3 regions of the Methylobacterium komagatae genome follow, and region 3 is predicted to be linked to each of the others. Evidence: predicted binding sites of a transcription regulator. Region 3 holds the regulator's gene; each other region holds the start of a gene.
What was found. Region 3 encodes LexA, which represses DNA repair genes until DNA is damaged. Its sites were predicted from a motif close to TGTTCNNNNTGTGTTCNG; they were not measured.

Region 1: the regulator LexA is predicted to act here: its motif matches at 1,689-1,706, upstream of recA (recombinase RecA).
Region 2: the regulator LexA is predicted to act here: its motif matches at 3,215-3,232, upstream of ACFQE0_RS06150 (DUF3072 domain-containing protein).

The regions. Positions count from the first base shown of each region.
Region 1 covers NZ_JBHSWN010000001.1:569,534-574,502, reverse strand. The annotation lists gene rpmC (50S ribosomal protein L29) at 1-9, shown strand, start outside; gene rpsQ (30S ribosomal protein S17) at 20-286, shown strand; gene recA (recombinase RecA) at 536-1,627, opposite strand; gene ACFQE0_RS02800 (carbamoyltransferase family protein) at 1,809-3,566, opposite strand; partial or broken gene tlpA (thiol:disulfide interchange protein TlpA) at 3,621-4,264, opposite strand; gene argH (argininosuccinate lyase) at 4,307-4,969, shown strand, end outside.
Region 2 covers NZ_JBHSWN010000001.1:1,268,294-1,273,262, forward strand. The annotation lists partial or broken gene cysE (serine O-acetyltransferase) at 1-711, opposite strand, end outside; gene ACFQE0_RS06140 (helix-turn-helix transcriptional regulator) at 890-1,846, opposite strand; gene ACFQE0_RS06145 (lytic transglycosylase domain-containing protein) at 2,044-2,997, opposite strand; gene ACFQE0_RS06150 (DUF3072 domain-containing protein) at 3,242-3,484, shown strand; gene ACFQE0_RS06155 (Flp family type IVb pilin) at 3,573-3,800, shown strand; gene ACFQE0_RS06160 (polysaccharide biosynthesis/export family protein) at 3,959-4,969, shown strand, end outside.
Region 3 covers NZ_JBHSWN010000001.1:3,543,370-3,546,626, forward strand. The annotation lists partial or broken gene ACFQE0_RS17675 (ComEC/Rec2 family competence protein) at 16-1,359, shown strand; gene lexA (transcriptional repressor LexA) at 1,353-2,099, opposite strand; gene ACFQE0_RS17685 (OmpA family protein) at 2,299-2,898, opposite strand.

The sequences.
Region 1 (4,969 bases), 3.0 Mb from region 3:
AAGGCCTGAGGAGAAGACCATGCCGAAGCGCGTCCTGCAGGGCACTGTCGTCAGCGACAAGGGCGAGAAGACCATCGTCGTGAAGGTGGAGCGCCGCTTCACCCACCCGGTGATGAAGAAGACTGTCCGCCGTTCGAAGAATTACCACGCGCACGACGAGGCCAATTCGGCCAAGGTCGGGCAGACGGTGTTCATCGAGGAGTGCCGCCCCTTCTCCAAGCTGAAGACCTGGAAGCTGGTCGAGGGCGAAGCCGCCCCGTCGACCGAGGCTGGCGAAGCCGCCTGAGGCGGGTCGGGCTTTACGCTCGGCCTCGCCCCTTCCTTCGTTTCTTCACGGCGAAGCGATCCCTCATGGGATCGCTTCGCCGTTTCACGTTTGGGGCTTCACTTTGGTGATGGTCGTCATTTCGGTCGTCGGCGAAGCGATCTTGGGTTCTGCCGTCGGTTGACGCTCGACGCTTTTCATCTGGTATCTCCAAATGAAAACGGCCCCGGATCGCTCCGGGGCCGTTTTCATTCGATTGGGGGTTGAAGCTTATGCCTCGCCGGGGTCAAGATCGTCCTCGGTCGGCTTTGCGTTCTCGAGGATCTTTTCGGCGACAAGCCCCGAGTTCTGCCGGATCATGCCCTCGATCTTGGCGGCGATGGCCGGGTTGTCCCGCAGGAAGCCCTTCGAGTTCTCGCGACCCTGGCCGAGGCGCTGGCTGTCGTGGGAGAACCACGCGCCCGACTTCTCGACGATGCCGGCTTTCACGCCGAGATCGATCAGCTCGCCGACCTTCGAGATGCCCTCACCGAACATGATGTCGAACTCGACCTGCTTGAACGGCGGGGCGACCTTGTTCTTCACCACTTTCACGCGGACCTGATTGCCGATGGCCTCGTCCCTCTCTTTGAGGGTCGAGACGCGGCGGATGTCGAGGCGGACGGAGGCGTAGAACTTCAGGGCGTTGCCGCCCGTCGTGGTCTCCGGCGAGCCGTACATCACGCCGATCTTCATGCGGATCTGGTTGATAAAGATGACCATGCAGTTCGAGCGCGATATCGAGCCGGTCAGCTTGCGCAGGGCCTGGCTCATCAGGCGGGCCTGGAGGCCCGGCTGGCTCTCGCCCATCTCGCCCTCGATCTCGGCGCGGGGCGTCAGCGCCGCCACCGAGTCGACCACGAGCACGTCGATGGCGCCGGAGCGCACCAACGTGTCGGTAATCTCAAGGGCCTGCTCGCCCGTATCGGGCTGTGAAATCAGCAGGTCATCGAGGTTCACGCCCAGCTTGCGGGCATAGACTGGATCGAGGGCGTGCTCGGCATCTACGAAGGCGCAGACACCGCCCTTCTTCTGGGCCTCGGCGATGGTGTGCAGGGCGAGCGTGGTCTTGCCGGAGGATTCCGGGCCGTACACCTCGATCACGCGACCGCGCGGCAAGCCACCGACGCCGAGGGCGATGTCGAGGCCGAGCGAGCCGGTCGAGACCACCTCGACCTCCTGTACCTTGTCGTTCTTGCCAAGGCGCATGATCGAGCCTTTGCCGAAGGCCCGCTCGATCTGAGAGAGGGCGGCGTCGATCGCCTTCGACTTGTCCTTATCTGCGGGGGGCATATCCACCACTTTCAGCGCGGGCTGGGCCATCTGGCGATGCTCCTTATGGAGAGGAAGGGCGCCGATCACAACGCGCCCGCCGGATGGATTTCGTACTCTATTTGTTCTCATTCGGCAAGGGCGGGGATCTGCGAACGCGGCTTTACCGGGCATGATTTCACCCAGCGTTGAGCGGTGCGGTTTGGGTTCGCGCCTGGGGTGCGCAGAGGGGCTATTTCACCACGATCCAATCCTCCACGACGAGGGCGTCGAGGCCGGTCGTGTAGAACATGAGGATCGCATCCTCCGCCGTGTGGAGGATCGGTTTGCCCATCACGTTGAAGCTGGTGTTCAACAGCACGGGCACGCCGGTCAGTTCGCGGAAGGCCTCGATAAGGGCGGCATAGGCCGGGTTGCGGGCTGCGGTTACGGTCTGAAGGCGGCCGGTGCCGTCCTCGTGGACGACGGCGGGCACTTTGTCCCGCACGTTCTCCTTCCAGACCAACGTGCGCTCCATGTAGGGGCTGTCGGCGAAATCCTCGAACCAATCGGGTCCTGCCACCGCCAGGATCGATGGGGCGAAGGGGCGGAACGCCTCGCGGTACTTCACCTTGGCGTTCAGGGCGTCCTTTGCGCCTGCCGGGCGGGGATCGGCGAGGATCGACCGATTGCCGAGCGACCTTGGGCCGAACTCCGCCGCGCCCTGCACCCAGCCGACGAGGCCGCCTGCCGCGAGGATGCGTGCGGCCTCACGCGTCACGGCGGCATGGCCGAGCTTGCGCGCGCGGGGCTCGTGTTCGGCCAGCCGCTCCATCGCCGATGTCGAAACCTTGGCGCCGAGATAGGGAGTGAGCGGCCGTGCGTCCTGCGGTGGGCCGGACCATTCGGGATGGTCTTCTTGATAGGCGAGCCATGCCGCGCCGACCGCGTTGCCGTCGTCGGCCGGAGCGGAGGGCACATGCAGTCGGCTGAAGGGCGAGCGGCCGAGCACCCGGCCATTATACGAGGAGTTCAGCCCGCAGCCGCCCGCGATCACGAGGTTCTCCGAAGGAGCGAGGGCGTGGGCCTCGGCGACGAGGGCGTCCATCAGCGTGCCGAACAGATCCTGCCCGCAGCGGGCGAGATCGGCCCAGCCGACCTCCATGGCGTCGGCGGGACGCCGCGCGAGGAGTTCGGCCGCGACGCCCCGGATCATGTCCGCATCGGCGAAGCGCAGGCGTGTGCCCTCAACCCGGCAAAGGCGGGCGAGGATCGCGGCCAGTTCGGGATCGGGCCGACCGTAGGGGGCGAGCCCCATGATCTTCCATTCCTCGCCCTTCACCTGATCGAAGCCCGCAAGGTCGGTGATGAGGCCGTAGAGAAAGCCGAGCGAGCCACGCCCACGATGGCGCTTCACTTCCTGGATCCGCCCGTCCTTCAGGCGGTGGATCGCGGAGGCGCCGGTCTCGCCCATGCCGTCGACGGTCAGGGCGGTGGCCTCCTCGAACGGGCTGCCCCACAGGCCGTAGGCCGCGTGGCAGAGATGGTGCGGATAACGCCGCTGGCCGACGACCTGCGCGCGGGGCGGACGCCCGCCGGTTCGCACGTCCTGCGTCAGCGCGAGCAACGTGCCGAGGCCCGCCCGCGCCTGGGCGAGATGGAGATCGGCGATGAAGACCCGCTCGGCCTGCTCCGGCACGAAGGAGCCGTTGAGATCGACCGGATGGGCGGCGAGCGCCGGGAGATCGAAGGTACCGGCCTGAGCCTGTCCCTTCAGGAAGCCGCTGAACTGCTCGCCCCAGGTCGAGGCGACCACGATCTCCGAACCCTCCGGCACATATTCGCGCAGCAGCGGCGCGATCCGGGCCGGGGCATCGGGCTCGCAATTGGGCGCGCGCTTGTATTGCAGGAAGCGCTCCGTCGCCTCGGCGAAGAGCAGCGTGCCGTCCGGCCCCACCAGAGCGAGGGCCGGATCGTGGAAGGTGGTCGCGAGACCGAGATAGAACCGCATCCCCTTGGCGTTAGCCCGCACGGGCAGCGCGATCAACGGGAGGCGGTCTTCCGTTCAGGATGTCGGGCGGCCGAGAGCAGCGCGGATCAGTGCCAACCCGTCCGGGCTCGACCAGTCCGCCGCGCCCTTCATGACGCCCAACGTGCAGCCTGCCCCGTCGATCAGCATCGTGGTGGGCAACCCGGCCGATTCGGCGTGGTTCTGAACCACGGGCAGGACGCGCCCCCCGGATCGGCGTAGAATGCGAGATGGCTGATGCCCGCCTGCTTCAGCCATTGCGGCGGCTTGTCGAGGTTGCGGGTGTCGACATTGATGGCCACCACCTCGAAATCCTTGGCCCCCAGGGCGCCCTGGAGTCGGTCGAGAGCCGGCATCTCGGCCTTGCACGGGGCGCACCAGGTTGCCCACAGGTTCACAAGGAGCGTGCGCCCCTTCATGGCGGCCAAGCTCGTATCGGCGCCGTCAGGCCCCTTGAAGGCGATGTCCGGCACGGGCTTGATTGTCTTCGGCCTCTGCATGCCGGCGACTTCGCCCTTCGCGGCGGCCTCGACACGGACGAGTGCCGGAGCTGCACCCGCACAGGGCCCGGATGCTACTCTCCCGTTGCCGCCCACGAGACCGCTCCCGTATAGGGCAAACCCGGCAAGACCGAGCGCCGCGATGCAGGCGCCAGCGATGAGACCATTGCGATGGGGCATCAGGCTTGCCTCTGTGAAACGGCGCGGCGCGGAAGGATCGACATGAGCAACCGGATGTGGGGCGGGCGCTTCGCGAGCGGTCCCGCCGAGATCATGGAGGAGATCAACGCCTCCATCGGGTTCGACAAGCGCCTCGCGCCCCAGGATATCCGCGGCTCGCTGGCGCATGTCGCCATGCTGGGCAAGGCGGGGATCCTGCCCGCCGACGATGTGGCCGCGATCGAGGCTGGGCTCAAGACCGTCCGCGACGAGATCGAGGCGGGCAGCTTCGTGTTCAAGCGCGAGCTCGAGGACATCCACATGTCCGTCGAAAGCCGCCTGACCGAGATCGTAGGGCCCGGCGCTGGGCGCCTGCACACGGCGCGCTCGCGCAACGATCAGGTCGCGACCGACATGAAGCTCTGGGTGCGCGACACCCTCGATTCCCTCGATGAGCAGGCCGCCGGCTTGCAGCGGGCGCTGGCCGGGAAGGCGCTCACCCATGCCGGAACGGTGATGCCGGGCTTCACGCACCTGCAATCCGCCCAGCCAGTGACCTTCGGGCATCATTGTCTCGCCTATGTCGAGATGCTGGCCCGTGACCGGGGCCGGTTCCGCGATGCGCGGGCGCGGCTCAACGAATGCCCCCTCGGCGCGGCGGCGCTGGCGGGCACGTCCTTCCCGATCGACCGGCACGCCACGGCGGCGGCGCTCGGCTTCGACCGG
Region 2 (4,969 bases), 2.3 Mb from region 3:
AGCACCACCGAGCCGGCAGCGACGCGGGCGCAGGCGCCGACCTCGATATTGCCGAGGATCTTGGCCCCGGCGCCGATCATCACGCCGCGGCGGATCTTCGGGTGACGGTCGCCGCGCTGTTTGCCGGTGCCGCCCAGCGTCACCGCGTGCAGGATCGACACGTCATCCTCGATCACCGCCGTCGAGCCCACGACGAGGCCAGTGGCATGGTCGAGAAACACGCCCCGGCCGATCCGCGCGGCGGGGTGGATATCGCACTGGAACACCTCCGAGACGCGGCTCTGGAGGTAGAGGGCCAGATCGCGCCGCCCGCGATTCCACACGTGGTGGGCGAGGCGGTGAGCCTCGAGGGCGTGGAAGCCCTTGAAATACAGGACCGGCTCGAGGGCGCGCAACGTCGCGGGGTCGCGGTCGATCACCGCCCCGATATCGAGCTCGGAAGGCAGCGCCGATGGAGGGATCGGCCTGGATCGCCTCATGGAAGGAATGGGCGATCAGTTCCGCCGGCAACGAGGGATGTCCGAGCCGCGCCGCGACCCGATGCGCCACCGCCGCCTCCAGCGTCGGATGGTTCAGCACCGTGGCGACCATCAGCGAGGCAAGTTGCGGTTCGGTGCGCAGCACCTCCTCGGCCTCGTCCCGCACCCGCGACCAGACGGGGTCGCAGACGGCGAGGTCCGTCTTGGTGTTGAAGGCTGGACTTGCGCTCATGCTCCCACGCCCGTGGTGACCTGTCACTGAATTCAGGGGTCTTACTCAACCCAGGGGTTTCATCCCTGGACCCCACCAAAGGGATCATCCCTTTGAACACTTGTGAGACAGCGTGGTGTGCCGCACCGATGCGATCAAGGGCGGCAGGTGCGCAGGGCTGATGTGCGCCGGGCTGCTGTCACTCGGCCCGGGCGAGGCCGAACCGGGTCTCGATCGTTGCCGTCAGCCGGTCGAGCATCACCGACACGGGGATGTCCGAGGTGTCGACCTGCGCGGCGGCACGGGCATAGAGCGGCTCGCGGCTCGCCAGCACGGCCCGCAGTTCCTGCATCGCCGAAGCGTGGTCCCCGGTGGTGGGCAGGTGACCCTGCTCGCGCACGCGGTTCATGTGCTCTTCCGGCCGGGCACGCAGCCAGACCGTGTAGAAGGCTTGAAGCAGCAGATCGTAGGTCAGCGGCTCGGCGACGATGCCGCCGCTCGTCGCCAGGATCAGCGGGCCAGGCTGCTCGGTGAGCCGCCGCAGGGCCGCCTGCTCCAGGCGGCGATAGCCCTCCTGGCCGTAGATCGCGAAGATTTCCTGCACCGAGAGGGCGTTCTCACGCTCGATCTCCGCGTTGAGCTCCACGAAGGTCCAGCCGAGGCGCTCGGCCGCGAGCTTGCCGAGCGTGGACTTGCCCGCGCCGCGCAGGCCGATGAGCGCCACTCGCGCCCCGTTCGAGGCTTCGTTGCGGTTGCCGCCGGACAGGATGTCCTTGGCCGCCGCGATCTGGTTCGGATCCGCCTTGGTGAGAAGGTCCCGGATCACGGGCCAATCGGGGACGCTGTCGTCCCCGGTGATGAGGTCGTCGAGGCGCACGCCCATGGCGTTGGCCACCCGCCGCAGCAGGATGATCGAGACGTTGCCCTGCCCGCCTTCCAATTGCGCGATGTAGCGCTCGGACAGGCCCGAGAGCTGCGACAGCACCTTGCGGGACAGGCCACGCACGGTACGCGCATGGCGCACCCGGCGGCCGAGATCCGCAAGGAAGTGGTTCTCCTGGTCGATCACGCCGGCCATGGCGCCGTTCGCTTTCCTGCCATTGGGGGACGCCGGTCCGCCCGGACGCGTACGGCAGCCAAGCGTTCCGACAGGGATCGGAAGGCGCGACGCGGCGCGTTCGTGCCAGTTTACCCGACCCCGGATGAATTCGATGTTACCGCATCCGCCTCTCACGGGCGCACAGGCACCTCTAGGGGCCTCGACTACGGTGTCGTGTCTATGTGTTGCGGAACGACCCGGTGGTCAAGCCTCGGGAATGCCGAAGGGCAATACCTTTTGCGCATTGCACAATTCTATTGCGGCGGAAGGGCCACGGCCTCCTGCACCGTCGCCGTCACGGGGGCCGGACGGGCCGGAGCCGAGAAGGCCAGGAGCTTCGGCGACGGGCGCCGGGGCGGCAGCGGCACGGCAACCGCCTCGACCTGCGGGGCACCGACGATCTCGGCCGTGGCGACCGGGGCGGTGGTCGGCGATAGGCGAAGCTCGCTCAGGGCGGCGGGCGTCGTCTCAACCGAGGTGGCGGAGGCAACCTGCACCGCGGCGCCGAAGCCGGTCGGCCGCCGGGGCGGCAGGGGTACCTCGACCGCCGCGACCGCGGCCTGCACGGCCGCGGCGGCGCCGGGGGACGGGGCATCGGTGGTCAGGCTCGCGAACTGCACCTGCGCGCCACCGGCGAGGGCGGCGGGCCGACGCGGCGGCAGCGGCACCTCGACCGCCTCGACCTGCACCGGCTCGGCCGCGGCATAGGCCATGGCGACGGGCGCGGGAGCCAGGGGCGTGCGGCCGGTGAACAGGCTCGCCAGGGCGCTGGCGGAGGCCGCCACGGGCGCGACGGTCGAGGCGACGACCGTCGGGATGCCCTGGCGCTTGGCGGCGTAATAATAGCCGCGGTTGTAGTATTGGTAGGCTTGGTGGAGGTTGCCCTGCGCGGTGCGGTACGCCCCCGCGAGATAGGCGACCCCGTAGCGCAGATTGGTCTCGGGGTCGTAGAGACCCGCCGCGTCGCCCGTATAGCCTAGGGACCGGGCCGTGGCGTGCTTGATCTGCATGAGGCCGAGGGCGCTGCCGCCCTTCGCCTTCGGGTTGTAGTTGCTTTCGCGCTTGACCACGGCGTGCACGAAGCTCGCCGGCACTCCATTGGCCTTTGCCTGCTGCTCGATCAGCGCGTCGATGTTGTCGCGCGGTGTCTGTGCAAAGGCGGACGCTGGCGCGACCGCGATGGCGGCAGCAAGGAAGAGGCGGTGCATTCCGAGACCCGGGTGCTGCTTATTCTATGGTCAAGCTGGGTCGCCGGAAAATGAGGCCGGAAAACGGCCTCGAGCTGGCGGAGTGACGGCGGAATGGGGGACGCTACGGCTGCTTCCCCGCCACATCGCGCTCTCGCCACAGCCTGTGTTCGCACCGCCACAGAGCGCTTCAACCTCCTGTGGAGGGCGGGGAACCACGCCCTTATCTCTCCGTTAATAGAACAATTCAGGAACGGAGGGCCCTATGGCCAAGCAGACCACGACCGAGGCGCAGAACCCCAAGATCGATCCAAAGGACAGTTCGAACCAGATCAAGGATCCGGACCAGTGGACGACCGGCGGCGAGCCGATGACCGGCGCACAGGCCTCCTACCTCAAGACCTTGTCCGAGGAGGCCAAGGAACCCGACGCGTTCAACGATGACCTCGACAAGGCCGAAGCGTCGAAACGGATCGATGCGTTGCGTCATAAGGCGGGTCACGCCTGAATCACGTTAAGTCCGCAGCAATCCCGGTGGGTTATGCCATGGAACCACCACCGTCCGCGAGACGGGGCGGCCCACCGGTTTCGGGACGATGTGCGAGCCGACAGCAAACCCAACCAGAGGTTTCCTCACCGGCCGCCATCCCGGGCTGCTTAGCCTCGCGCGCTTCCTCGGTGATACGCGCGGCGCCACCGCCATCGAATACGCCATGATCGGCGGCTTGATCTTCGCGGTGATCGCCGGGACGCTCAAGCTCTACGGCGCCAAGCTCGACGGCGTCTACGACCGGATCGGCACGACGATCGCGCAGGTCAACTGAGCCTGACTTCACCGGAATAGTGGGGGTAGCGAGGATTATCGCGCTTTCCCCGGCGTGCGGCAGCCAGTGTGGCGGGCCCGCTACGGACTCACGCCAGCCCATGGGTTAGGCACGACATCCGCGGACCCGAATGCTGCGGACCCATGGATACCGGCCGGATGCGCACCTTTCCGATCATCCTGCTCGCCACGGTGGCGATGTCGGGCTGCACGCTCCTGCCTGCGGCGGGGCCGACGGCCAATGCGATCCAGGCGGGGGCCGAGGTGCCGGGAACCGGCGGCGGCCTGCTCGCCCGCTACGAGATCATCGACGTTACCCCCGCCGTCATCGAAGCCCTGCGCGGGCGTCCCCTCGACAGCCTGCTCGCCTCCTTCGGCGATCACCGCCCCTCCGCCGAGCCGCTGATCGGGGTCGGCGACATGGTCGCCGTCTCGATCTGGGAGGCCGGGTCCGGCGGCCTGTTCTCCGGCCCGCTCGTGGCCGACCGCTTCTCGGCGGGCTCGAAATCCGCCCTCATCCCCGAGCAGCCGGTGGGCCGCGACGGCGCGATCTCCGTTCCCTATGCCGGGCGGATCCAGGTCGCCGGGCGCAGGCCGCAGGACGTGCAAGCGCTGATCGAGAACGAACTCGCGGGCAAGGCCATTCAGCCGCAGGTGCTCGTCTCGGTCACCAAGCCGATCTCGCAAACGGTCACGGTGACCGGCGAAGCCGTATCGGGCGCCCGCCTGCCGCTGTCCGGCCATGGCGACCGCCTGCTCGATGTGCTCGCGAGCGCCGGAGGCGTGCGCTCGCCGGTGTCCGAGACCTTCGTGCGGCTGTCGCGCGGGCCGGTGACGGCCACGGTGCCGCTGACGACGGTGGTGTCGAACCCGAAGGAGAACATCTTCCTTCGGCCGAGCGACGTGCTGACGCTGGTGCGCGACCCGCAGACCTTCCTGGCGGTGGGTGCGCTCGGCAATGCGACGGAGCTGCCGTTCCAGGCGGACGGCATCACCCTGGCGCAGGCGCTGGCCAAGGCGCGCGGCCTGTCGGACTTCCAGGCCGATCCGGCGGGCACCTTCATCTTCCGGTTCGAGCCGGCGGCCATCGTGCGCCGCCTCGCGCCGGGCTCGAAGCTGACGGGCACGCCGCTGGTGCCGGTGGTGTACCGGATCGACATGCGCGATCCG
Region 3 (3,257 bases):
TCAACACGCAAGATTGTCGTGTCAATCTCGGGCTTGCACATGGTGCTGGCGGCGGGCGTGGTGTTCTGGCTCGTCCGAGCCCTGTTGGCCTTGGTGCCGCATCTGGCCCTGTTCTGGCCGATCAAGAAGATCGCGGCCGGGGCGGCCATGGCGGGGGCGACCGCCTATTGTGCCTTTTCCGGCTGGGACATCGCTGCCGAACGCAGCCTGATCATGACGCTCATCATGCTGGGGGCGATCCTCGTGGACCGTCCCGCCCTGTCTCTGCGCAACCTCGCGCTCGCAGCCCTGGTCTGCCTCGCGCGTGAGCCCGAAGCCCTGCTCGGCCCGAGTTTCCAGATGTCCTTCGGTGCCGTGGCGGGCCTCGTCGCCTGCGCACGGCTCATCGACGGAAGGCTGTTTCTCAGCCCTGGCGCGGGCCGGATCGGACGAATGGCAGGCCTCGTCGCACGGGGGATCGTCGGGACACTAACCACCACCCTCGTCGCACAAATCGCGACAGCCCCCTTCGCGACCTATCATTTCCAGACGGTTCAGCCCTTCGGCGTGCTCGGCAACGCCCTGACACTCCCCCTCGTGTCACTGGTGGTGATGCCCTGCGCCGTGCTCGGGACAGTGGCCTATCCCTTCGCCCTCGATCGCCCGGTCTGGTGGGTGATGGGGCAGGCGGTGGCCGGGATGCTCGCCATTTCCGAATGGATTGCCGGTTTCGGACGATCCGTGCTGGTGGTGCCTGCCTTCGGCACCGGGGCGCTGCTGCTGCTGGCGGCGGCACTCCTGCTTGCAACGCTACCCGCCTCACGCCTGCGCCGCTTAGCCCTCCTGCCGGCCCTGGCCGGGCTCGCCCTTGCAGCCTTTCCGCAGCGGCAGGACCTCTACGTCGATCGCCAGGGAACGGGCGCCGCCCTGCGGGGGGTGGACGGACAGCTCACCCTCCTCGGCAAGCCCTCGCGCTTCGTGCTGGAGCAATGGCTGAAAGCCGATGGCGACGATCGCCGCGCCGCCGACCTCCTCGCTATGTCCCCACCAGGCCACTGCGACCGCCTCGGCTGCACCGCCCATCTGCCGGATGGACGGGCGATCGCGCTGGTGAAGGACAGCCGCGCCTTCCCCGAGGACTGCGCCCGCGCGGCCATCGTCATCACAGCGCTGACGGCCCCGTCGGGTTGCGCAGCACCACTCGTCCTCGACCGGCGACGCCTATCCGATCAGGGCGCCGCCTCGCTGAGCCTGAGCGGCGGCTCGATCGCGCCGCTCCACGCCCATGCGTCCGGCCGCCATCCACCTTGGCGCCCCACCCCCGCGGGGAAGCCCGCCGAGGAGACGCCACCGGAGCCGGAACTCCCTCTCGATCAGTAGCGCCGAACGAGACTGACGAGGCGGCCCTGGATCCGCACCCGGTCCGGTCCAAGTACGCGGGTCTCGTAGGCCGGGTTCGCAGCTTCGAGGGCGATGGAGGAGCCGCGCCGACGAAGACGCTTGAGGGTCGCCTCCTCATCGTCGATCAGCGCGACGATGATGTCGCCGGTATTGGCGGTCTCCTGCTTGCGGATGACCACGAGGTCACCGTCGAGGATGCCGGCTTCAACCATCGAATCGCCCCGCACCTCCAGGGCGTAATGCTCGCCACCCGCCAGGAAGTCCGGCGACATGGTGACGGAGTGGCTCTGGTTCTGGATGGCGGCGATGGGCGTGCCCGCCGCGATCCGCCCCATGACGGGGATCGAGACTCCCCGGAATTCCTCGTAGGCCCGCGGCTGAGCCGGAGAAGGGGAAGCAGGGGGCTGCTTGGAGAGACCGCCCTCCACCACGCTCGGAGTGAATCGACGCGGCTCTGGCGCCGAGGCAGCAGCGGCCTCGGCGGCTTCCGGACCACGCCCGAGGGCATCCGGCAGGCGGATCACCTCGATCGCCCGCGCACGATTGGGAAGACGGCGCAGGAAGCCACGCTCCTCCAGGGCGGTGATCAGGCGGTGGATTCCGGATTTCGACTTGAGATCGAGGGCATCCTTCATCTCGTCGAACGAGGGCGGCACCCCACATTCCTGCATCCGCTGCTGGATGAAGCGCAGGAGGTCCAGCTGCTTACGCGTGAGCATGATAGGGTCTCGCAGAATGGCGGCAGGCGCGTTGAAACAAATCGCGAACACGTTAAGCGTTCCGCAAGTGTTCTGCAAGAGACAAGCTTGGCATTAAGGACAGGGGGCGGATTCTCGAAGTCGGCGGCGTGTCATCGCTCATTGGCGTGCCGCCGACTTGGTGGATTCCGGCGGCCAAGCCTCGGATCGTCGGCCGGGCTCACGGCTGCCGGGTGATCAGCACCTCGACACGACGGTTGCGCGCGCGGCCCTCCGGCGTCGCATTGTCGGTGATCGGCTCATCCGCGCCACGCCCGCCGACCGTGATCCGTCCGGTTTCCGACAGGGCAGGGCGGATCAGGGCGGCAACCGCTTCCGCGCGCGCAAGGGACAGCGCCTGATTGTCCCGGAAGGTCCGCGCCGACCGGATCGGTTGATCGTCCGTATAACCCACGATGCGCACTGGCCCCGGTTCGGCCTGAACCACGTCGGCAATCCGGTGCAGGATTCCAAGACTGGCCGGGATGACGTGCGGCTCGCCGGAGGCGAAGACGACGCCGTTGCTGATGCGCACGGCGATCCAACTTCCGAACGGCTCCACTGCCACGGATCCGGCGGCAATCTCCTCAGAGAGGGCCGCCCGGATCCGGTCCAGCTGACTTGGCTTCGAGCCAAGCGTCAGCGTGATCCGCGTTGGTACGTCGACCTTCGGTGGGGGCAACAACGACGGGAAGATAAGCGCCAGCAGACAGACAATACCCACAATCATGATGCTATAGAAACCGATCTGAAAATATCGATATCGTATATTCGCGCTCAACTGCCACTATATCCTATGCCAGTCGCTGGCGCCGACGATACCGCCAAAGAGACGAGCCGGGGACAGCCGACCCGTCTTCGCGCAATGTCAGCCTCTTATGCCTGCGCATCATCCATGTAATTTTTGTGACGTATCCCGCCGAAATTACTCAACCAATAGTATTAACTGTTATGCTTCTGAAACTTTACGTTGCCGACAATGTGAAATTCCATGCGGAACCTGCAGATTGCTCGCCAATCCGGCAACTCAGGGAGATATGTATGCTGATTTTCGTAACATGCTTTCGTCTTATAGACTATTCATTTGCCAAGTTTCGTCTAACAAATTTGATATATGAGGGCATCAACAAATTACACAAC